DNA from 3 places in the Microbulbifer sp. ARAS458-1 genome. Region 2 is predicted to be linked to each of the others. Evidence: predicted binding sites of a transcription regulator. Region 2 holds the regulator's gene; each other region holds the start of a gene.
What was found. The regulator LexA, encoded in region 2, represses DNA repair genes until DNA is damaged. The targets are predictions, from matches to a motif close to ACTGTNTNTANANACAGT.

Region 1 (7,374 bases), 820 kb from region 2:
TGACGACTTTATCGCTGCGGGTGAATACCTGGTCGAGCAGGGCTACACTTCCAGTGACTATCTGGCGATTCGCGGTGGTTCCAACGGCGGCCTGCTGGTCGGCGCCGTAATGACCCAGCGCCCGGATCTGGTGAAAGTGGCGCTGCCCGCAGTGGGGGTGATGGACATGCTGCGCTACCACACCTTCACCGCAGGTGCCGGTTGGGCCTACGATTACGGCACTGCGGAACAGAGCGAAGAAATGTTCCGGTACCTGAAAGAGTACTCACCGGTACATAATGTGCAGGCTGATACGCGTTATCCGGCCACGCTGGTCACCACGGCCGATCACGATGACCGTGTTGTGCCGGCGCACTCGTTCAAATTTGCCGCCGAATTGCAGAGCAAGCAGGCGGGCCCGGCCCCCACGCTGATTCGTATCGAGACCAATGCGGGCCACGGTGCAGGTACCCCCGTATCCAAGACCATCGAACAGTATGCGGATATTTTCGGGTTTACCCTGTTCAATATGGGGATCTCCGAACTGCCGGGAAGTTGACCCCGCGATTTCTGTCATCGTTTCGGCATGAATCGGGGGCAAGATAATGGCTTGACGGGAGGGGTGTGACCAGCTGGTCCAGCTTCCCGTCGCGAGGTATCATTTGGAGCCACAAGATTTATGCCGAGATTTAATGCTGTGCCAAAGGCAACGGACCGGTCTACCCCTTTGCAGATTGAGCTGAGCACCCGCCCGGCCATTCTCCCCCTGTACTTTCGCGTACTGACTGCCCGTAAGAAGAAGGCTTCTGCTAGCCAGGGAGATACGGTTCTGGCCAGTGTCAGCCTGCGGGGGCAGCAGGTGGATGTGGAGCGCCTGCGTGCCTATCGCGATGTGTGCGGTTTTGCTGCAGGGGGCCAGCTGCCCGCTACTTACCCGTTTGTTCTGGCAATGCCGCTGCACCTGAAGTTACTGGTGTCCGATGCATTCACCTTTCCGATCCTTGGCCTGGTGCACCTGCGCAACCAGATTACGCAGCACCGCCCCATCGCGCCTGATGAGGCACTGGATATCCGTTGTGATCTGCTGCCACCGGTTGCGGTGAAGCGGGGTTATGAGTTTGCACTGACTACCCGGGTCAGTGTGGCGGGTACCCTGGTATGGGAGTGCGAGAGCGTCATGCTGAGCCGCGCCCGACACAGTGGAAAAGACAAGCCGTTGCAGTCGGGACTGGTGTTGTTGCCACAAGACATTCAGGGCATGAGTGGCCACGGCGGCGACAGCTGGGATATTCCGGAGGCGGCGGGGCGCAATTACGCGCGGGTGTCCGGCGACTGGAACCCGATTCACCTGTTTGCGTCGTCGGCGCGCCTGTTTGGCTTTTCCAGCGCCATTGTTCACGGTATGTGGACCAAGGCGGCTTGTCTCGCTTCTCTGGAACGGCGGTCCGGCCTGCCTGAGAGCTTCAGGCAGAGTGTTGAATTCAAACGCCCGGTGCCGTTACCGTCATCGGTGCGCTTCCAGTCTCAGGCTGGTGCCGGGGCGACGGTATTCCGTGTGGCCGATGACAGTGGCAAGACCCAGTATCTGAACGGGTTACTGGAGCCTCTTTAGCCGGCAAGGCTTTTACCGCAGTGGCAGAGTAAAAATCGCAGTAGGAATCAAGGGAAGCATGACGGACAGTGACAATAAGCAGCGGCTGGATCTTGCGCTTGAGCTGGGTGAAGAGTTGACCCGGCTGGGGTGGCGGGTGACTACCGCTGAGTCCTGTACCGGAGGCGCCATCGCTGCGGCGATTACTGCGGTTGCTGGTTCTTCCAGCTGGTTTGATGGCGCCATAGTGTCATACGCAGACCGGATCAAGCGCAGTTTTCTCGGTGTCGACCAGCACGACCTGGATACCACTGGTGCGGTCAGTGAGCCCGTGGTTCGGCAGATGGCAGTGGGCGCGCTCAATCGCCTGGACGCCAATCTGGCGGTGGCTGTCAGTGGTGTCGCCGGCCCCGATGGCGGTAGCGACGACAAACCGGTGGGTACCGTCTGGATTGCCTGGGCCCACGTGGACGGTCAGGAACCGCTCTCTGTTGAGGCCCGGCGAGTACACTTCAACGGAAGCCGTGCCGAGATACAGGCTCAGACCGTGACCGAAGCCCTGAAGGGCCTGCTGGAGATTACCCGCAGCCATCCCGCCTGACCGTTTGTCCCTGACTTTTTTGCACACTGGTGCCAGGTGCGCGCGCAGAGGTCCCGAATACTCCCCATTCCCGATTACTGGTTGCTTATACAGTAATTTTTCTCTAAGCTCCCTTCCCATAGCAGTTATTACACAGCAAATTTCAGGTACATATGGGAAAGGTCATGGACTCCAACAAAGACAAGGCTTTACAGGCGGCGTTATCTCAGATCGAGCGCCAGTTCGGCAAGGGCACCGTCATGCGTATGGGAGACAAGGAGCGGCAACGCATCCCGGCGATCTCCACCGGCTCTCTTGGTCTGGACGTGGCACTGGGTATCGGCGGCCTGCCGCGCGGTCGTATTGTAGAGATCTATGGTCCTGAATCCTCTGGTAAAACCACCCTGACCCTGCAGGTGATCGCCGAAGCCCAGCGCAAAGGCGGTACCTGTGCTTTTGTGGACGCGGAGCATGCGCTGGACCCTATCTACGCCGAAAAGCTTGGCGTGAATGTGGATGAACTGATTGTTTCCCAGCCGGATACCGGTGAGCAGGCTCTGGAAGTCGCGGATATGCTGGTGCGCTCCGGTGCGGTAGATGTGCTCATCGTGGACTCCGTAGCAGCGCTGACTCCGCGCGCGGAAATTGAAGGCGAAATGGGCGATTCCCACGTAGGCCTGCAGGCCCGCCTGATGTCCCAGGCCCTGCGCAAACTGACCGGTAACATCAAAAACACCAACACCCTGTGCGTGTTCATTAACCAGATCCGTATGAAGATCGGTGTGATGTTCGGCTCCCCGGAAACCACCACCGGTGGTAACGCGCTCAAGTTCTACTCTTCTGTGCGCCTCGACATCCGCCGTATCGGCTCCGTGAAGGAAGGCGATGAAGTGGTTGGTAACGAGACTCGGGTCAAGGTCGTGAAGAACAAGGTGGCTCCGCCGTTCAAGCAGACCGAGTTCCAGATCATGTACGGGCAGGGGATTAACCTGCTTGGCGAGATTATCGATTACGGTGTAAAAATGGGCCTGATCGACAAGGCCGGTGCCTGGTACAGCTACAAGGGCGACAAGATTGGCCAGGGCAAGGCCAATGCGGTGAAGTTCCTCAAGGAAAACGAAGATATCCGCAATGAGATCGAATCCGCGCTGCGTGCCCAGCTCCTCGGTGACGTGACTCCGGCCCCGGCCGAAGAAGTGGAAGCTGCGGAAGACTGATCTTGTCTTTCTTGCGCAATTCTAATGGCGGCGGGAGCAGTGTTGACTGCGAACTCCCGTCGCCAGGCTCCTCTCTCTCCCTACCTCAATCCCGTCCCGGTGGTCGGCCACAGGAAAGGCCAGTTGATACTTTTCAGGCGCTGTTCAATCACGCCTTGGAACTGCTTGCCCGCCGCGAGCACTCCTGTGAAGAGCTCAGGCAAAAGCTGGCCCCCAAACACCCTGAAGCCGACTTTGATAGCGTGCTGCAGCGGTTGCAGGAGCTGAACTACCAGTGCGACCGGCGCTTTGCGGAAACTTTCTGCCGCTCCCGGGTCAGTCGTGGGCAGGGGCCGATACGCATTCGGCAGGAATTGCAGGTTCGCGGTATTCGCGGTGTGCTCGCTCAGGAGGTAATGGAGGCCCTGCAAGAGGAGGTTGACTGGTTTGAGCTTGCTCTCGAACAGTTACAGCGTAAGTTCCGTCAGCCGCTCGATCTTTCCCAGCCGCGGGAGCAGCAACTTAAAGAGCGCGCGCGGCGTCAACGATACCTCGCTTATCGCGGCTTTTCTGGCGATGCGATTCAGTACGCTATTGAAGAGCTGAATAGCCCGCAAGACTGAGTCACAAAAGGTTCCACATGAAATGGGATAGAGGGAGCGGCGGACCGTTACAGCGCTCGCCCGCCAGGAGGGAGGTCCCCACAGCGTATATACTGGCTTTAGCCGGAGCCCACGATCACTGTGGGGCTGCCGATCGTGAATAACAAAAAGTCCAGAGCTGGCGCCTCGTATGATTCTCTCCATAGATCAGGGTACTACCGGTACCACCGCGTTTGTTTTTGATGCCGAAGGCAGACTGCGTGGCCGCAGTTACTCCGAATTTTCCCAGTATTATCCCGAACCCGGATGGGTGGAGCATGACGCCAGTGAAATCTGGCGGGTGACGTTGAAAGTATGTGCGGCGGCGCTACAGCGCGCCGGAATCGACGCGTCAGCGTTGAGCGCACTTGGAATAACCAATCAGCGCGAGACCACGGTCCTGTGGGATCGGGCCACTGGTGAGCCGGTACACCCTGCCATTGTGTGGCAATGTCGCCGATCCGCGGGTATCTGCGGTGACTTGCGTAGGGCCGGCGCCGAGCCGATGGTACGGGCAAAAACGGGCTTGCTGCTGGATGCCTATTTCTCTGCCAGCAAATTGCGCTGGATCTTTCGCGAGTCACCGGATCTGTACCACCGCGCTGAGGCAGGGGAGCTTTGCTTTGGCACCATCGACAGCTGGCTGATCTGGTGCTTAACCGGCGGCCGTCAGCACCTCACCGACCACACCAATGCCAGCCGAACTCTACTGTATGACGTCGACCGGCATCAGTGGGATAGTGAGCTTTTGGCATTATTTGAATGTCCCAGTGCGATTCTGCCGGAAATACGGCCGTCAGCGGGCAGCTTTGGTGTTACTGATCCTGCGACCTTTTTCGGGGCCCGCGTACCTATTTGTGGAGTGGCAGGGGACCAGCAGGCGGCCCTCTATGGGCAGGGCTGCTTTCAGCCGGGCAGTATGAAAAACACCTACGGTACCGGTTGTTTTATGCTCGCCAGTGCCGGTAAGCGTCGTCCGCTGGTGCCAGAGGGGATGCTCACTACGGTTGCCTGTGATGCAACGGGCCAGCCGCAATACGCGATCGAGGGCTCCGTATTCAACGGGGGCGCGGCAGTGCAGTGGCTGCGTGATGATCTGGGAATCATCCAGCACGCAGCAGACTCAGAGCAGCTGGCACAGTCCATTCCCAGTACCCGCGGAGTATATATGGTGCCTGCCTTCAGTGGCCTTGGGGCGCCGCACTGGGATACGGATGCTCGTGGTGCGCTGTTCGGGCTTACCCGCGGGGCGGGGCGCGCAGAAATAGTGCGTGCGACGCTCGAGTCGATCGCATTTCAGAGCCATGAGTTGGCTGAGCTGATGGCGCGGGCATTGAATGTCGAATTGCAATGCCTGCGGGTCGATGGCGGCGCCAGTGCGAATAATTTTCTGATGCAGTTCCAGGCGGATATTTCCAGTCTGCGAGTCGAGCGCCCGCGCCAGATAGAATCTACCGCCGTGGGTGCAGCGCTCCTGGCCGGTGTGGGGGCTGGTCTGTGGGAATACGGTGCGCTGCCTGACTCTCTGCAGGACATAGAGCAAGACTTCTTGCCACAGATGTCTGTACAGACTCGCCAGTCTCATCTGCAGGGTTGGCGCAAGGCCGTGGCCGCCTGTCGCAGCTTCTAGCGCCGTACCATTCGGCGCCTGTTGCCTACCGCCTGTGGTTCAACCGAGCCCCGGTGAATTCTCCCATCATTCGTGAAAAGCCTGAAAAAGCGTTGTACCATACGCGGTCATTTTTGCCTGCCAAGCCCCGGGGCATCCCGTTTTCAGGGCGGTGGGCGCTATCTGAGTGAAACACCGAGATCGACATGGATAAGAAATTACTGAGTTTACTGGTCTGCCCTGTCAGCAAGGCACCTCTCGAGTATCACGAAGAGGCGCAGGAGCTGGTGTGCAAGGCGAGCGGCTTGGCCTATCCGGTGCGTGATGGTATCCCGGTGATGCTGGAGTCCGAAGCGCGCCAGCTGACAGCGGATGAGAAGCTGGAAAAGTAGCCGGTCGCGCCGCAATTTGGCAGCGCTGTTGGGGTAGGTAGTGTCAGGAGGGGACATGGAAGAAGTCAGTGTATTCAGTCGCATTATTGCCGGGGAGATTCCAGCACCGCGTCTGTATGAGGACGACCAGTGCATTGTCATCAAAGATCGCGCGCCCCAGGCGCCGACGCACCTGCTGATTATCCCCCGTAAACCCCTGGTCAGTGTGGCTGATGCCCGCGAAGAAGATGTGCCATTGCTCGGCCATTTGATGTGGGTGGCTTCGAAAATGGCAGAGCGCCTTGAGTTGGAAGACGGTTTTCGACTGGTGGTGAACAACGGCCGGGGAGCCGGCCAAACGGTGTTTCATCTACATATACATTTGCTGGCCCAGCGCCAGCTGCCAGAAGAGGGTCTTGCTGAAGACCTGCGAGATTGAATGGTTGGCCGCGCAATAACGTAGCCAATAAGAATTTACCGACGATGTGGAAACAGCCTGAATGAAGAGCGCACAGATACGCGAAGCATTTCTCAATTATTTCGCCGAGCAGGGGCATACCCGTGTCCCATCCAGCTCCCTGGTGCCGGGTAATGACCCGACACTGCTGTTTACCAATGCCGGCATGGTGCAGTTCAAAGACACTTTCCTCGGTCAGGAGTCGCGCCCGTATGTTCGCGCTGCCAGCTCCCAGCGTTGTGTGCGAGCCGGCGGGAAGCACAATGATCTGGAAAATGTTGGCTACACCGCGCGTCACCACACATTCTTTGAAATGCTCGGTAACTTCAGTTTTGGCGATTACTTCAAACGTGAAGCTATCCAGTTCGCATGGCAGTTCCTGACCCAGGAACTCAAGTTGCCAGAGGAACGTCTGTGGGTGACTGTGCATATCAGTGACGATGAAGCGGCAGATATCTGGCTGAAAGAGGTTGGTGTCAGTGCCGACCGCTTCTCGCGCCTGGATGAAGACAATTTCTGGCAGATGGGTGATACCGGCCCCTGTGGACCAAGTTCGGAAATTTTTTACGACCACGGTGCTGATGTGCCCGGTGGCCCTCCCGGTTCCGAAAATGATGACCTCGACCGTTATATTGAAATCTGGAACCTGGTGTTCATGCAGTTTGAGCGCTCGGCCGATGGCGAGTTGCACCCGCTGCCCAAGCCTTCGGTGGATACCGGTATGGGGCTGGAACGCATTGCGGCGGTTATGCAGGGGGTGCACTCCAACTATGAGATCGATCTGTTTCAGGCGTTACTGAAGGCCGCCGGCGAGGTGGTCGGCTGCAGCGATACCGAGGAAAAATCTCTGCGGGTAATTGCCGATCATATCCGTTCCTGTTCGTTCCTGATCGCCGATGGTGTGATGCCCTCCAATGAGGGGCGCGGTTTCGTGCTGCGTCGCATTATCC
Region 2 (7,374 bases):
GCCATTGGTGGTGATGAGCAGCGCTACCGACGCGTGGTGTTTAACGAAATCACCAAGTCCGCGATCCAGGAAGCATTCGAAGATCCGGGCCCTCTGGATATCGACCGAGTCAATGCGCAGCAGGCGCGCCGGTTCCTGGACCGTATCGTGGGCTACATGGTTTCTCCGTTGCTGTGGGAAAAAGTCGCCCGTGGTCTTTCTGCCGGTCGCGTGCAGTCCGTAGCGGTAAAACTGGTGGTGGAGCGCGAGCGTGAAATCCGCGCGTTTATCCCCGAGGAGTACTGGACTCTGTTTGCGGATACGCAAACCGCCAAATCAGACGCCCTGCGCCTGGAAGTGAAAAAACAGGCTGGTGAAGCGTTCAAGCCCACCAACCAAGAACAGGCCATGGCAGCGCTGAAGGCGCTGCAGTCCAGCGATTTCACCGTAAGTGCACGGGACGACAAACCCACCAGCTCAAAGCCCAGTGCACCTTTTATTACTTCCACGCTGCAGCAGGCCGCGAGTAATCGCCTCAGTTTCAGCGTGAAGAAAACCATGATGATGGCCCAGCGACTCTATGAGGCGGGTTACATCACCTATATGCGTACCGACTCCACAAACCTGAGTGCCGAAGCCGTGGCTTCCGTGCGCGAATTTATCGGCGAGAATTACGGCGAGAAGTACCTGCCAGAAAACCCCAACCGCTACAGCAGCAAAGAAGGGGCTCAGGAGGCGCACGAAGCGATCCGGCCATCTGATGTGCGGGTCAAGCCGAACATGCTGTCGGGCATGGAGCGTGATGCTGAGCGCCTGTATACCCTGATCTGGCAGCAGTTTGTGGCCTGTCAGATGACTCCCGCACAATTTACCTCCACCTCTGTGGTGGTTACTGCCGGTGATTTTGAGCTGCGCACCCGTGGCCGCGTCATCCGGTTCGACGGTTTCCTGAAGGTCGCGCCCGCGCAGAGCAAGAAAGACGAAGATCTGGTGCTGCCGGACATCAAGGTCGGTGAAAAGCTGAATCTGAAAAAGCTGGATCCGAAACAGCATTTCACCAAGCCGCCGGCGCGTTTCAGTGAGGCGGCACTGGTAAAAGAGCTTGAAAAACGTGGTATCGGCCGTCCGTCCACCTACGCATCCATTATTTCCACCATCCAGGACCGCGGCTACGTGCGTCTGGAGAACCGTCGTTTTTACGCGGAGAAAATGGGCGATATCGTCACAGATCGATTGAGTGAAAGCTTTACTGATCTGATGGATTACGGTTTTACCGCCAGCCTGGAAGAGTCACTGGATACGGTGGCGGAGGGTAAGAAAGGCTGGAAAGACCTGCTGAATGAATTCTATTCCGACTTCAGCAAGCGGCTCGAGAAAGCTCAGGATAAAGAGGGCGGCATGCGTCGCAACTCGCCAACGGACACGGATATCGAGTGCAGTAAATGCGGTCGCCACATGCAGATTCGCACTGGCTCCACCGGCGTTTTCCTCGGCTGTTCCGGTTATGCGCTGCCGCCCAAAGAGCGCTGTACCAACACCATGAACCTGGTGTCCGGTGAAGAAGCGGTTGATGCGGAGAAAGACGAAGATGCGGAAACCCGCCAGCTGCGGGATAAGCGCCGCTGTCCCAAGTGCGGCACCGCCATGGATAACTACCTGGTGGACGAGCATCGCAAGCTGCATATCTGCGGTAATAACCCGGATTGCAGTGGATTTGAAGTGGAGAAGGGCACCTTCAAGATCAAGGGTTATGACGGCCCGGTGATCGAGTGCGACAAGTGCGGGTCGGACATGCAGCTGAAGTCCGGCCGCTTCGGCAAGTACTTCGGGTGTACTAACGAGAGTTGCAAGAACACCCGCAAACTCCTGAAGAGTGGTCAGCCAGCACCGCCGAAAATGGATCCGGTACCCATGCCGGAACTGGCCTGCGAGAAAGTTGAGGATACCTATATACTCCGCGACGGCGCATCCGGCTTGTTCCTGGCCGCCAGCCAGTTCCCGAAAAATCGCGAGACCCGCGCTCCGCTGGTCAAGGAGCTGTTGCCACATAAGGATGAGATCGATCCGAAGTACAGCTTCCTGTTCTCGGCGCCTACCGAAGACAACGAAGGTCGTGACACCGTTGTGCGCTTCAGCCGCAAGACGCAGGAGCAGTACGTCCAGAGTGAAGAAGAGGGCAAGGCAACGGGCTGGAAGGCGTTCTATCGCGATGGTAAGTGGCAGGTAGATGCCCCGGCGAAAAAAGCTCCGGCCAAGAAAAAGGCCGCCGCTAAAAAGGCACCGGCCAAGAAAGCTGCAGCCAAAAAAGCGCCGGCGAAGAAAAAGGCAGTAGCCAAAAAATCCCCGGCCAAGTGATTGGCCGGGAGGCCGCTATCCGTCATCCCGGCGCATGCCGGGATCCAGAAAATCTGGGAGAAAGACTAGGGGGTAATGCAGTTTGAGTAATCCCTACACCGGTACCGTGGCGTCGGCGTTACGCAAGGCACAGCTGCTGCTGCAGTCCAGTGCCGAAGTGGACGATACGCCTCTCCTGGAAGCTTCCCTGCTGGAGGCCGCGGTTCTGCAATTGTGGCGGGGATACCGGGGGTTTCTGGCGGAGCAGGGGTATCAGATGCAGCTGGGGTTCGCCGCAGGTGCCGAGCCGCAAACGGCTCAAGCGCTGGCAAACCTGGTGGCCCAGCGGGGCAAATTCAGCGGCGAGGCCAGTGAACTGGTCAATCTCGCTGAAAACCCGGACAGCTGGTTTGCAGGCCTCTTTGCCGCCTGGCACAAGTTATGGGTGTTGAGCGCCTCCGGGTCCTCGGGTCATGCACAATCCACCACGTCGGTGGGCGTTCAATCGATGATTCCCGTGCGTCAGCTGGATTCTGCTGAGGTCGCACCAGAGCAGGCTCTGACCCGGGAGCGGGTCCAACAGTGGCACCGGAGCCTGTCCGAGTTGATTCAGCGCCAGCGGGCACACAGTCAGGAGTGGTGAGCGTCTGTCGCGAAACCTATCACCTGCGGCCCGCTGATTAATCAGGCGCCGCTGTGTTACACTGCTCCAAATCACGCGGTTACTGGAGAAGTGAATGTCTACCGAGACTTACGAAATCATTGAGTTGTCCAATGGTGATGTGGCGCTGCGACGCGCTGGTCACAAAGGGGAACCGCTGGTACGTATTCATTTCTCGGACGAGAGCCAGCACTTTCTGCGGGAACACAAGGTGGCGGTAGCCCGCGCCATGCTTGAGGCTGGTATCGAAGCGGTACAGGACATCAATGAGATGGAGCCGGAGCCGTTCGAGGAAGAAGACGTGGATCTGACCGAGCACACCATTCACTGATCATTCTGTGGTTAATTCGCAGACATAAAAAACAGGGCTAAAGCCCTGTTTTTTTATATTCGAAATACGAGACACGGAATGTTTGGCGATTTGTCCACCCGGCGAATGCCGGGATCCAGAAAACCTGAGGGCTCGCCGCTTACACCGCCAACATCAGATAGGATTCTGTCGAATCACACCCACCGCCAGACCCTCAATGGCAAAGCTGCGATCCCGCATATCAACTTCAATCACATCAAAGTCCTGGTTCTCCGGCAGCAGTTGCACCGTCGCCTGATTGCCGCGTCGCTTGAAGCGTTTTACCGTCACTTCGTCCTCGATGCGCGCGACCACAATCTGCCCGTTGCGGATATTGTCGGTGCGCTGTACCGCCAGTAAATCCCCGTCAAGAATACCGGCATCTTTCATGCTCATACCATGTACCCGCAGCAGGTAATCCGCCGGTGGGTGGAAAAACTCGGCGGGAATCTCGCAATACTCTTCGATATTTTCTTCCGCCAGAATCGGGTTGCCGGCGGCCACGCGGCCAACGATAGGCAGGCCGCTGTTGTAATCGGGAATACGGATACCGCGGGATGCGCCGGCGACCATTTCGATTGCGCCTTTACGCGCCAGCGCTTTGAGGTGCTCCTCCGCCGCATTGGGAGAGCGGAAGCCCAGCTCCTGGGCAATTTCGGCTCGGGTGGGCGGGTAGCCGGTGTCATCCAGATAGGATTTGATCAATTCCAGTACCTGAGCCTGGCGTGCGGTGAGGTTTGTCATGAGCGCCTTCCTGTTGTCTGTATTTTTATACAGTTGCTGTGATTATATACAGATTTCAGGGGCGCGCAATCAAGTGCCGATTATCCGAAGATTTGGAATCTGTGCCGACGGAGCACACGGTGCTTTGCACAAGTGCCGTACTGTGGTTGCCAGTTATGGCCGGAGTCGGTCAGAACCCCTCGTCGGTACCGGGAAAGGATTCACCCTCCAGGCGATCGATTGCACTCTGTGCAGGGGAGAAAATCGGACTGCGGTAGCCGGCGTCTTCCTCGTCCTGCATTTCATCCGCAACGGTGCCGTACCCGGCGTTTGGATCTTCCGGCGCGGCTGCGCCGATGACCGGCATCCCAGGCCAGTTCTGGAAATCGATTTCATCCAGGCTCCCGTCGACATACTGGATTTCTATGGTGCGCGCGGGGTGGTCTACGGCAACCACTTCGAAGAGGTCGCCTGTGTCGAAATTTTCAAACCAATTGCCAATTTCCGGAGCGATTCGTGCCATGGCATGCTCCTCCTCTATTACTGTTGTGATGTGTCCGCCTTCGGTTCCTTCCCGGCGCTTTCAGAGCCGATATACCCGTTCTAATGTGCCGGTTGCGGGCTTGGTACTTTGGCGGCGCACTCTGTACTGGGGCTTTCTGCGAGGGGCAACGCAATAGCGCAGGTTTCATCGCTGGCGGTATATGCTAGTCTCCGGGTAAAACGAGCGTTTTAATTGTTGGTTTGAATTGGTGTGAAATCGGCATGAGTCAGACAGACACGGTCCATCGTATTCTGGACGCCGCGGAAGTTCTGTTCGCAGAGCGAGGCTTCACGGAGACCTCGCTGCGTACCATCACGAGTACTGCCGGGGTGAACCTGGCGGCGGTGAATTACCATTTTGGTTCTAAAAAAGAGTTGATTCAGGCGGTTTTCGAGCGCTTTCTTACACCTTTTACGGAAATTCTGAATCGCGAGCTGACCCGGCGGGGCGCGGCCAGCGAACCTTTACAGCTGGATGACCTCCTGCAGAGCCTCTACCGCGTTGCTTTGGCCGGTCTTGCCAGTCAGGGGCGCGATCCCAAGCGCTTTATGCGCTTGCTCGGGCTGGCTTACACCCAATCTCAGGGCCATCTGCGGCGATTTATCGTCTCTCGCTACGGTGACAGCTACCGGCGTTTCGCGGGGCAGCTGGCGGCGGCCCTGCCCCATGTCGATCCAGTGACCTTTTATTGGCGTCTTTACTTTATGCTCGGCGCCACAGTGTTTTCTCTTTCGAGCTTTGACGCCATTGAAGCTATCCTTCGGGAAGATTTTGGCGCCGAGAGTAGCTTGGAAGAAACCCTGGCGCGCCTGGCGCCGGCCGCAGTGGCCATGCTGACCGCGCCAATGCCAGGAGTGGGGTCGGGACAGGTTCCGGGGGCTAGTGCGCCGGGGGGCAGTACCGGCGACAACCGTTAATTCATCTTGGAGTTCATGCCGATGTCTAAGCCGATTGGCCCGGTAATGATTGATGTGGAGGGGCACTCCCTCACCGACGAAGACCGCGCGTTGTTGCAGCACCCCCATGTCGGTGGATTGATTTTTTTCGCGCGCAATTTTGAAAGCCGTCCGCAGCTGGAGGCGCTGATTGAAGAAATTCGCGCTGTGCGCCCTGAAATCCTGTTGGCGGTGGATCAGGAGGGTGGGCGAGTGCAGCGCTTCCGCGATTCGTTTACCCGTATCCCGTCTATGCAGGCGCTGAGCGCGCGCGCCGACAAGCAGCAGTTGCAAGATGTGGGCTGGCTGCTGGCCGCGGAGTTACTGGCGGTTGGCATCGATTTCAGTTTTGCACCGGTACTGGATGCGGACGATGACTTCTGTCGCATTGTTGGCGACCGCAGTTTTGCGCAGGACCCACTGCAGCTGGCGGAGAAAGCCCGCCCCTTTATGGCGGGGATGCACGACGCCGGCATGGCGACTACCGGCAAGCACTTCCCTGGGCATGGGCAGGTGCTGGAAGATAGCCATGAAGAACTGCCGGTGGATCAGCGCTCCCTGGAAGAGGTTATGGCTACCGATTGCACGCCTTTTAGCGAGTGTATTGCTGCCGGCGAGCTGGAGGCGGTAATGCCCGCACATATTCGCTTTGCCCGGGTGGATGAAAATCCGGTGGGCTTTTCGCGCTTCTGGTTACAGGAGATCCTGCGCAAACGTCTCAAGTTTGATGGTGTGATTTTCAGCGACGATCTGACCATGGAGGGGGCTGGCGCCGCCGGCGGCTACCGGGAGCGAATTCACGCGGCTATGGCTGCGGGGTGTGACATGGGCGTTGTGTGTAACAATCGCGCCGGTGCAAAAGAGGTATTGGAAGCGCTGGAGGGTTTTACGCCAGATCCTGCATCCAGTCAGCGACTGGAGCGCATGCGTGGCCGTGCGAAAATTCAATCCTGGGAGGCGTTGGAGGCTAGTCCGCGCTGGCAGGAAACCCGTCAGTGGCTGGCCTCCTGGATGTAAATACCGCTCAATCTTTGATAAAAACACAGCGCGTGTTAGTGAGCACAGCAATAAAGTCAGTAGCCAATGGAGTTGTTTGTGGAGTCAGTTATAGCGTTTTTGCGCTCCCTGGTGGGGGATGACCGCTTCTGGATTGCCGAAGTATTCGTCATCGTATTAATTACGGCAACCGCATCGTGGATTCTTGGAATTTTTGTCAACCGGCTGCGGGAGCGCGCCGAGCGCACTGTCAACCCGTGGGATGATGCGTTGGTCAATTCGATCAATCCGCCCGCGTCGATTCTGGTCTGGTTGTTGGGGCTCACGTTCGCCGCCGCCCGTGCCGGTGATGCCACCGGCGCCGAGCTCCTGCTCTGGCTCGAAGGTAAGCCGCGGGCCATCGGGTTTGTCGTGGTGGTTACCTGGTTTGCGCTGCGATTTGCAAAAGAAGTCGAGCAGAACATGGCGGACCCACGCTATACACGCAAACCCATCGATACCACCACCGTACGTGCGATTGGCAAGTTGGTTCGCGCTTCTATTCTGATTACCGCGGCAATGGTTGTCATGGAGCGGCTGGGCTACAACCTCAGCGGTATTCTGGCGATGGGGGGCATCGGCGGCCTCGCGATCGGCTTTGCGGCGAAAGATTTGCTGGCGAATTTCTTCGGTGGTTTGATGATCTATCTGGATCGACCATTCAAAGTGGGAGACTGGGTGCGCTCACCAGAAAAGGAAATCGAGGGCACAGTGGAAGATATCGGCTGGCGCCTCACACGTATTCGCACTTTCGACAAGCGTCCGCTCTACATACCCAATGGGGTGTTTACCCAGATATCGGTAGAAAACCCAT
Region 3 (7,374 bases), 1.7 Mb from region 2:
CGGTTCAACACCTCGCCACCGAGTCCGGGGATGCGCATCTTGAGACCTTTGAGGTCGTCGACGGAATTAATTTCCTTATTGAACCAGCCCGCCATCTGCACACCGGTGGAGCCGCCGGCCATGGGAATCAGGTCAAACGGTGCGTAGAGCTCTTCCCACAATTCCAGCCCGCCGCCATAGTGCAGCCAACCATTCATTTCCTGGGCGTTCAGCCCAAAAGGTACCGCAGTAAAAAACTGGGCTGCGGGGATCTTTCCTTTCCAGTAATAGGCGGCACCGTGACCGACCTGGGCGGCGCCACTGGACACCGCACCGAATACCCCCATGGCCGGGACCAATTCGCCGGCGCCGAAGACTTTTATTTTCAGGCGGCCGTTGGACATCGTTTCGACATTGTTCGCGAAGCGCTCCGGGGCACTGCCGAGACCGGGGAAATTTTTGGGCCAGGTGGTGACGAGTTTCCACTCGAAGGTTTGCTGGCCCGAATTTTTCAGGTGAGAGTCTTCGATAGAGGTGACGGTCTGAACCTGATCGGAGCGGGAGATCACCAGGGTACCGAAGGTGAGCACCAGCAGGGCGAGCAGGCCGAGGATAACGGGTGGATACCAGTTTATTTTTTTCATGTCCGTTTGATTTTTATTTTTCGTTTTATTGCGTCACCCCGAACCTGGCCCGGGATCCAGCGGGAATGGCAGGGTATTTGAGGTTGCTGCCGGTTCTGTGGTTTCTGGATCCCGGATCAAGTCCGGGATGACGTTGTTGCGTAAATATACCGTTGTCGATCGTAATTACAGGGGCTGTAGTTTGGCCATGGATACTACCAGCCATTTGGCCCCGGCGTCGTCGAAGTTGACCTGCACTCTTGCGCGGGGGCCGCTGCCCTCGAACTGCACCACGGTACCTTCACCGAATTTTGCGTGGTCGACGCGGCCGCCGAGGGCGAGCGGGGGCAGGTCGTCGTCGAACTCCGGGGCCGGGTCGGAGAACTGGCCGACACCACCGCCGAACTTGCCATAGTTGGGCTGAAACAGGGGTTTGGAGACTTCGGTTTTCAGCCGCACCTCGTGAATATATTCCACCGGAATTTCGCTCACAAACCGGGACGGCTTGTTGTAGGTCTCGCTGCCGAACAGGCGGCGGCTTTCCGCGTAGGTGATATACAGTTTCTTCATGGCACGGGTAATGCCCACGTAACAGAGGCGGCGCTCCTCTTCCATGCGCCCGGGCTCCTGCGCAGACATCTTGTGCGGAAACAGGTTTTCCTCCACACCGGCCATAAACACCAGCGGGAACTCTAAACCTTTGGCCGAATGGAGGGTCATCAGCTGCACCGCGTCTTCAAACTCGTCCGCCTGACCTTCGCCGGCATCCAGCGCGGCGCTGTCGAGGAACTGGTTGATCAGTGGAATCTCTTCCTCGTCTACCGCCTCGCCATCGGCGTCCACGGTGGGTATGCCGTCGAAGCCGCGACAGGCACTGACCAGTTCCTGCAAGTTCTCCACGCGGGTCTGGCCTTTCTCGCCCTTTTCCTTGCCGTGGAATTCGATCAGGCCGGTCTGCTCGATGGCCAGCTCGGCGATATGATCGAGGGTTTTATCGGTGCTCTCTTCGTCCAGTGCATCGATCAGGCTCAAGAAGTTGGCCAGGGCGTTGCCGGCGCGTGCGGCGAGGACTTTCTGTTGCAGCATCTTTGCCGCGGCGTCCCACATGGAGCAGCCGTGTTCGCGGGCGAACTGGCGCACCATATCCACAGTGCGCGCGCCGATGCCTCGAGTGGGGGTATTCACCACCCGCTCGAAAGCGGTGTCGTCGTGGCGGTTGGTGATCAGACGCATATAGGAAAGCGCGTTCTTGATTTCCATGCGCTCGTAGAAGCGCTGGCCGCCGTAGATGCGGTAGGGCACCTGCTCGCGCAGCAGGCCTTCTTCCAGCACCCGCGACTGGGCGTTGGAGCGGTACAGAATGGCGATGCTGTCGCGACGGTTGCCATCGCGCACCCAGTCCTGGATACGCTCGACGATAAAGCGTGCCTCATCCTGTTCGTTGTAGGCGGAGTAGAGCGCAATCGGCTCGCCCTTGTCGCCCTCGGTCCACAGCTCCTTGCCGAGGCGGCCGGTATTGTGGGCGATCACCGCGTTGGCGGCGTTCAGGATGGTGCTGGTGGAGCGGTAGTTCTGCTCCAGGCGCACCGTCTGCACGTCTTTCAGGTCGGCTTCGAAGTGCTGGATATTCTCGATCTTGGCACCGCGCCAGCCGTAAATGGATTGGTCGTCGTCACCCACCGCGGTGATCGTGCACTGGTCGCCGGCCAGCAGGCGCAGCCAGGCGTATTGAATGGTGTTGGTATCCTGGAACTCGTCGACGAGGATATGGGGGAAACGGCGGCGGTAATGGGCGAGTATGCCGTCGTTATCCCGCAGCAGTTCGTGGGCGCGCAACAGCAGCTCGCCGAAATCCACCACGCCGGCACGCTGACAGGCCTCTTCATAGGCGCTGTATATCCGCACCATGGTCTGCAGCCAGGGGTCTCCGGTGAGCTGGATATACTGCGGGCGAATGCCTTCATCCTTCTGTGCACCGATCCACCACTGGGTCTCACGCGGCGACCACTTCTTCTCATCCAGCCCCAGCTCGTTCTGCACCCGCTTGATCAGGCGCAGCTGGTCATCAGAATCGAGAATCTGGAAGTTTTGCGGCAGCTTCGCTTCGGCCCAGTGGGCGCGCAGCAGGCGGTGGGCAAGACCGTGGAAGGTTCCTACCCACATGCCGAAGGTGTTCACCCCCAGCAGTTCCTCGATACGCCCGCGCATCTCCCGCGCGGCCTTGTTGGTAAAGGTCACTGCCATAATGGAGTAGGGCGACGCCCCCTCCACCTGCATCAGCCAGGCGATACGGTGCACCAGCACACGGGTCTTACCCGAGCCGGCGCCGGCCAGAACCAGTTGATTGCCCGGCGGCGCCGCGACGGCTTCGCGCTGGGGGTCGTTGAGGGGGTCTAAGAGTTCAGATACGTCCATGGGGCGGATTGTATCAGGGGTAGGCGGAGAACTGGGTATATAAACAGGGTTTTGTGGTCTGCTAGGTTCTACCACAGTGGCGGGCCTGCTACCGGGTATAGCTTTGCGAGACACGCCGTAAACCCATCCCTGGGGGCTCGGCTGCGGCCGTCCTGGCCGCAGACGGTCTCGCAAAGCTATACCCGGTATCAGCCCCTTAGCATCAGGCGACGTGGCACCAACACTCGCCAGCACCGAGCCATGCCGCTAAACTGCACAGCTTGAACCAGAGAAGGTGTTGTCGTGAAGCCAGCGGAAGTCACGCAGAAGATCAGCGAACAGCTGAGTTCCATGCGCAAATCTGAGCGCAAGGTTGCGGAATATATCCTCGCCAATCCCGGCGAAATCATTCATATGCGGATCGTCGATCTCGCCACCGAAGCCCAGGTGAGCGAGCCCACCGTGGTGCGCTTCTGCCGCGCCGTCGGCTGTTCCGGCTTCCAGGAATTCAAGCTCAACCTGGCCCAGCAGCTCGCTTCCAGCCCCAGCTTCGGCCAGATTGCCGTTACCGAAACCGACACCATCGCCGAATACAAACGCAAGGTGTTCGACTCCACCGTCGACACCCTGCTCAACGTGCGTGACAAGATTGACGGTCGCGCCCTGGAGGCCGCCGTTTCCGCCATCGCCGCCGCCAAGCGGGTGGAATTCTTCGGTTTTGGCGCCTCAGGTGCTGTCGCGGCCGACGCCCAGCACAAATTCTTCCGCCTGCAGATGGCCACCGCCGCCCACTCCGATCACCATATGCAGAGTATGTCGGCCATGAGCATGCAGCCCGGCGATGTGGTGGTCGCCATCTCCCAGAGCGGGCGCACCTCCTCGTTGCTGCGCTCCATGGAAATGGCCAAGGCACAGGGCGCTATCGTGATCGGCCTCGGACCCAGCGGTTCACCGATGACACGCCAGTCCAGTATCCCACTGGAAGTGGACGTGGAAGAAGATATCGAGCTGTACACACCACTCTCCTCCCGTATCGCTCACCTGGTGGTGATCGATGTACTCGCCATCGGCGTCGCCCAACGCAAGGGACCACAGCTCCAGGAGCACCTGCTGAAGCTGAAAAAAGGTCTGTACAACCTGCGTGAGGAAAAGCACTAAACAGGACGGGAAATGCACGGAAGCAGCGACCAACCTACGGAAACCTTCGACGAACAACAGGGTCTCGGTCTCCCGGAAAAGCGCCTGATTGTGGTCGCGGCCCTGTGCCAGGGGTTCGCGCTCTATGCGCTCAAATTTTTCGATGCCGTAAACCACTGGTCGCCGGTGTGGCAGTTCCTCTGTTACACCGTCGCTATTGCCATGCCACCGCTGGTGATTGTCACCGTCACACCACGCCTGGCGCGGGGTTACTGGTGGGTAATTGCGGGCTATAGCGCCGTGCTCGCCCTGCTGGCCAGCTACCGGGGGTACCAATGCACTCCTGCAGATACGATCCAGTGCGGCTGGCCCCACGATTTTTGCATCGCTGTCGGGATTGCGACCTTTATCGTCGCTTTTCTGTTACGTGCCAGTGGCACAGAGCGGCTGCGCCGCCCCAGTTATCCGGCACTGTTCCATTACTCCTGGGATATTGCCCTGACTACCGGTCTCACTCTGGTGTTTACCGGTATCTTCTGGCTGATCCTGATCCTGTGGCAGGCCCTGTTCAAACTGGTGGGCGTGGCGTTCTTCGAGCAGCTGTTTGAACAAGACTGGTTCTTTTATCCGGTCACCTGGCTGGTCGCCGGTTGCGGCGCCATTCTGTTCCGCGCTCAGCAGAGCTTTGTTCTCACGCTCAAGCGCCTGCTGCGTACCATGCTGGTGGCGCTGTTGCCGTTACTGGCGGTTCTCACCATCGTATTTCTCGCCACCCTGCCTTTTACCGGCCTGCAGCCTATCTGGGATACCGGCCGCGGCAGTGCACTGCTGCTGTGGCTGGTGGCACTGCTGCTGTTCTTTACCAACGGTGTGATCCAGGACGAGTTCCCGTTCGCCCGCTACCCCGGGTGGATCAATCGGGTACTTTTACTGGCGCTGGTGCTGGCGCCGTTTTACACCGTTTTTGCGCTCTATGGTGTAACCCTGCGGGTCCAGCAGTACGGCTGGACGCCGGAGCGGCTGTGGGGCGGAGTGGTCACACTCACCCTGGCGCTGCTGGCACTGAGTTACAGCCTCTCCATCCTGCGCTGGCGCGGTCACTGGGCGGAGCGGTTGCGGCGGATCAATACCGGGCTGGCACTGTGGGTGCTGGCGATTTGCCTGGTAACCCAGTCACCGCTGGCCAACTTCTGGCGCATCAGCGCCGACAGCCAGGTGGCGCGACTGGCGGATGGACGGGTGGCGCTGGCGGATTTCGATTTCTACTTTCTACGTAACAAACTGGGGCGACCGGGACTGGAGTCGCTTCAGGCGCTGCAGTCGCTATCGGTCGTCAAGCAGGATAAGAAAGTCGCAGCGTACATCGAACAGCTGCTGGAGAAAAAAGATCCCGTCTGGGCGCTGCGTGAAAACCCGCTACAGGTAGAAGCCAGGGAACGGGAAATGCGCGAGATTCCGATACTGCCCGAGGGGGCGCCGCCTCCCCCGGATGCTGCCCAGTTACAGCGGGATAGCCGGCTCTGCCAGGCAGAACAGCAAAACTGCCTGTGGCTGGTTCAGGATCTGGATGGGGACGGGAAACCCGAGTACCTGTTGTTTATCCACGGGTCGCGCAGCGATGGCAACCACTGGTTGCACATTAAAGCGCACACGTCCGGGCAACAAGGATGGCGACCGGTTTCCAGCAGCAGGCGCAATACAGAGCTTTCGTTCGCGGAGCTGCAACAAAAGCTTTCGGGCGGTCAGTTCAATCTGCGCCCCCCGCGCTGGCAGAGCCTGTATCTCGGCGATGAACTGATGTTCGACCCGACCCAGTAAACCACTGACCGCCTGTATCCACAAAATAAACGCCACTGTCATGGAAACCACAGGCCGAGGCGGCTACCATGCCCCCGCCCGCCGCTGCCTGTGCTAAGGCCAGCGCCAACCCAGTGATGTACCCGGGTGACTTTTCACCCGCTTTATACCCAAGGTTTTATGCCCCCGAATTTTTTCGACGCCGAAGGCAAGCCGCCGCGCTGGCTCGCTCCCTGTCTCGCCGCATTGGTGGCGCTGACGCCATTTGCCATCGATACCTACCTCCCGGCAATTCCCGCCATGGCCATGGCGCTGGGGGTAGAGGTGGCGCAGGTACAGCACTCGGTATCCAGTTATCTGCTGGGGTTCGCCGTGGGCCAGTTGATTGGTGGGCCACTGTCGGACCGTTGGGGGCGCATCGTTACAGGCACTATCGGGCTCGCCATCTTTATCGTCAGCTCGGCGCTGATCCTGTTTGCCAACACCGTGGAGCTGCTGGTGGCGCTGCGCTTTTGCCAGGCACTGGGCGGCGGTTTTGCCACGGTGATCTGCGGCGCCATCGTGCGCGACCTGTACCACGGCCGCGACGCGGCGCGGATCATGTCGATGATCGCCACCATGATGCTGATTGCCCCCATGGCGGCGCCGGCAATCGGCGCGACCCTGCTCACTTTTGGTGACTGGCATGCGATCTTTATCTTCCTGCTGGTGTACGGCCTGCTAATGATGATCCTGGTGCGCGGGGTGCTGCCGGAGACGGTATCCAAGTTCCGCCGCGCGCGCCGCCAGCGGGAATCCCGCCGCAGCATGCTCAAAGGCTATGCGCAGATCTTCCGCACCCCCCGTGCACTGGGATTTCTGTTCGGGCAGGCGCTGATCAGTGGCAGTATGTTTATCTACATCACCACCGCACCCTTCGTGTTTATGGAGCACTTCGGGGTATCTTCCGCCACCTTCCCCATGCTGTTTGGCAGCTGTGTGCTGGGGCTGGTGTTGATGGTGCAGCTGAATATCCGCCTGCTGAAGGTATTCGAGCCCCGCCAGATTCTGCTGGCGGGTATGGCGCTGCAGCTGGTTTCCTGCGCACTGCTGCTGGCAAGCACTTTATATTTTGGTCAGGAGCAGGTGTTGCTGGCGTGGATGGTTCCGCTGGTGATGGCGATGGGTGCCATCGGCATCATCACCCCCAATTCGGCGGCCTGCTATCTGGAGTTTTTCCCCAGGATCAGCGGTACCGCCAACGCGCTCTACGGCGCTTCGCTGTTTATCTTCGGTGGGGTGCTGGGGGGTGCGGTGAACGCGGTGCATACCGGCACACTGGTGCCGATCGCTCTGGGAATGCTGTGCTGTTCCGCAGCGGCCCTGTGTATGGCGCTGTTTGTGGCGCGGGCGCGCCAGCCGATCGAGATCGAGGAGCGGGCGCTGCGGGTGTAAGCCGCGGCCG

Region 1: a site for LexA is predicted at 2,248-2,265, ahead of recA (recombinase RecA). Genes of this name have one in related genera too.
Region 3: a site for LexA is predicted at 3,048-3,065, ahead of uvrD (DNA helicase II). Genes of this name have one in related genera too.

Annotation. Positions count from the first base shown of each region.
Region 1 is NZ_CP155838.1:3,255,458-3,262,831, reverse strand. Features, by position in the region: gene AAFH99_RS13660 (prolyl oligopeptidase family protein) at 1-538, shown strand, start outside; gene AAFH99_RS13655 (MaoC/PaaZ C-terminal domain-containing protein) at 659-1,591, shown strand; gene AAFH99_RS13650 (CinA family protein) at 1,650-2,171, shown strand; gene recA (recombinase RecA) at 2,336-3,367, shown strand; gene AAFH99_RS13640 (regulatory protein RecX) at 3,370-3,969, shown strand; gene glpK (glycerol kinase GlpK) at 4,139-5,617, shown strand; gene AAFH99_RS13630 (Trm112 family protein) at 5,803-5,988, shown strand; gene AAFH99_RS13625 (histidine triad nucleotide-binding protein) at 6,044-6,406, shown strand; gene alaS (alanine--tRNA ligase) at 6,468-7,374, shown strand, end outside.
Region 2 is NZ_CP155838.1:2,434,272-2,441,645, forward strand. Features, by position in the region: gene topA (type I DNA topoisomerase) at 1-2,334, shown strand, start outside; gene AAFH99_RS10005 (DUF6586 family protein) at 2,417-2,956, shown strand; gene AAFH99_RS10010 (hypothetical protein) at 3,051-3,305, shown strand; gene lexA (transcriptional repressor LexA) at 3,459-4,067, opposite strand; gene AAFH99_RS10020 (DUF6763 family protein) at 4,237-4,569, opposite strand; gene AAFH99_RS10025 (TetR/AcrR family transcriptional regulator) at 4,812-5,507, shown strand; gene nagZ (beta-N-acetylhexosaminidase) at 5,529-6,542, shown strand; gene AAFH99_RS10035 (mechanosensitive ion channel family protein) at 6,609-7,374, shown strand, end outside.
Region 3 is NZ_CP155838.1:721,124-728,497, reverse strand. Features, by position in the region: gene AAFH99_RS02880 (TRAP transporter substrate-binding protein) at 1-623, opposite strand, end outside; gene uvrD (DNA helicase II) at 789-3,017, opposite strand; gene hexR (transcriptional regulator HexR) at 3,300-4,154, shown strand; gene AAFH99_RS02865 (DUF4153 domain-containing protein) at 4,167-5,951, shown strand; gene AAFH99_RS02860 (multidrug effflux MFS transporter) at 6,111-7,364, shown strand.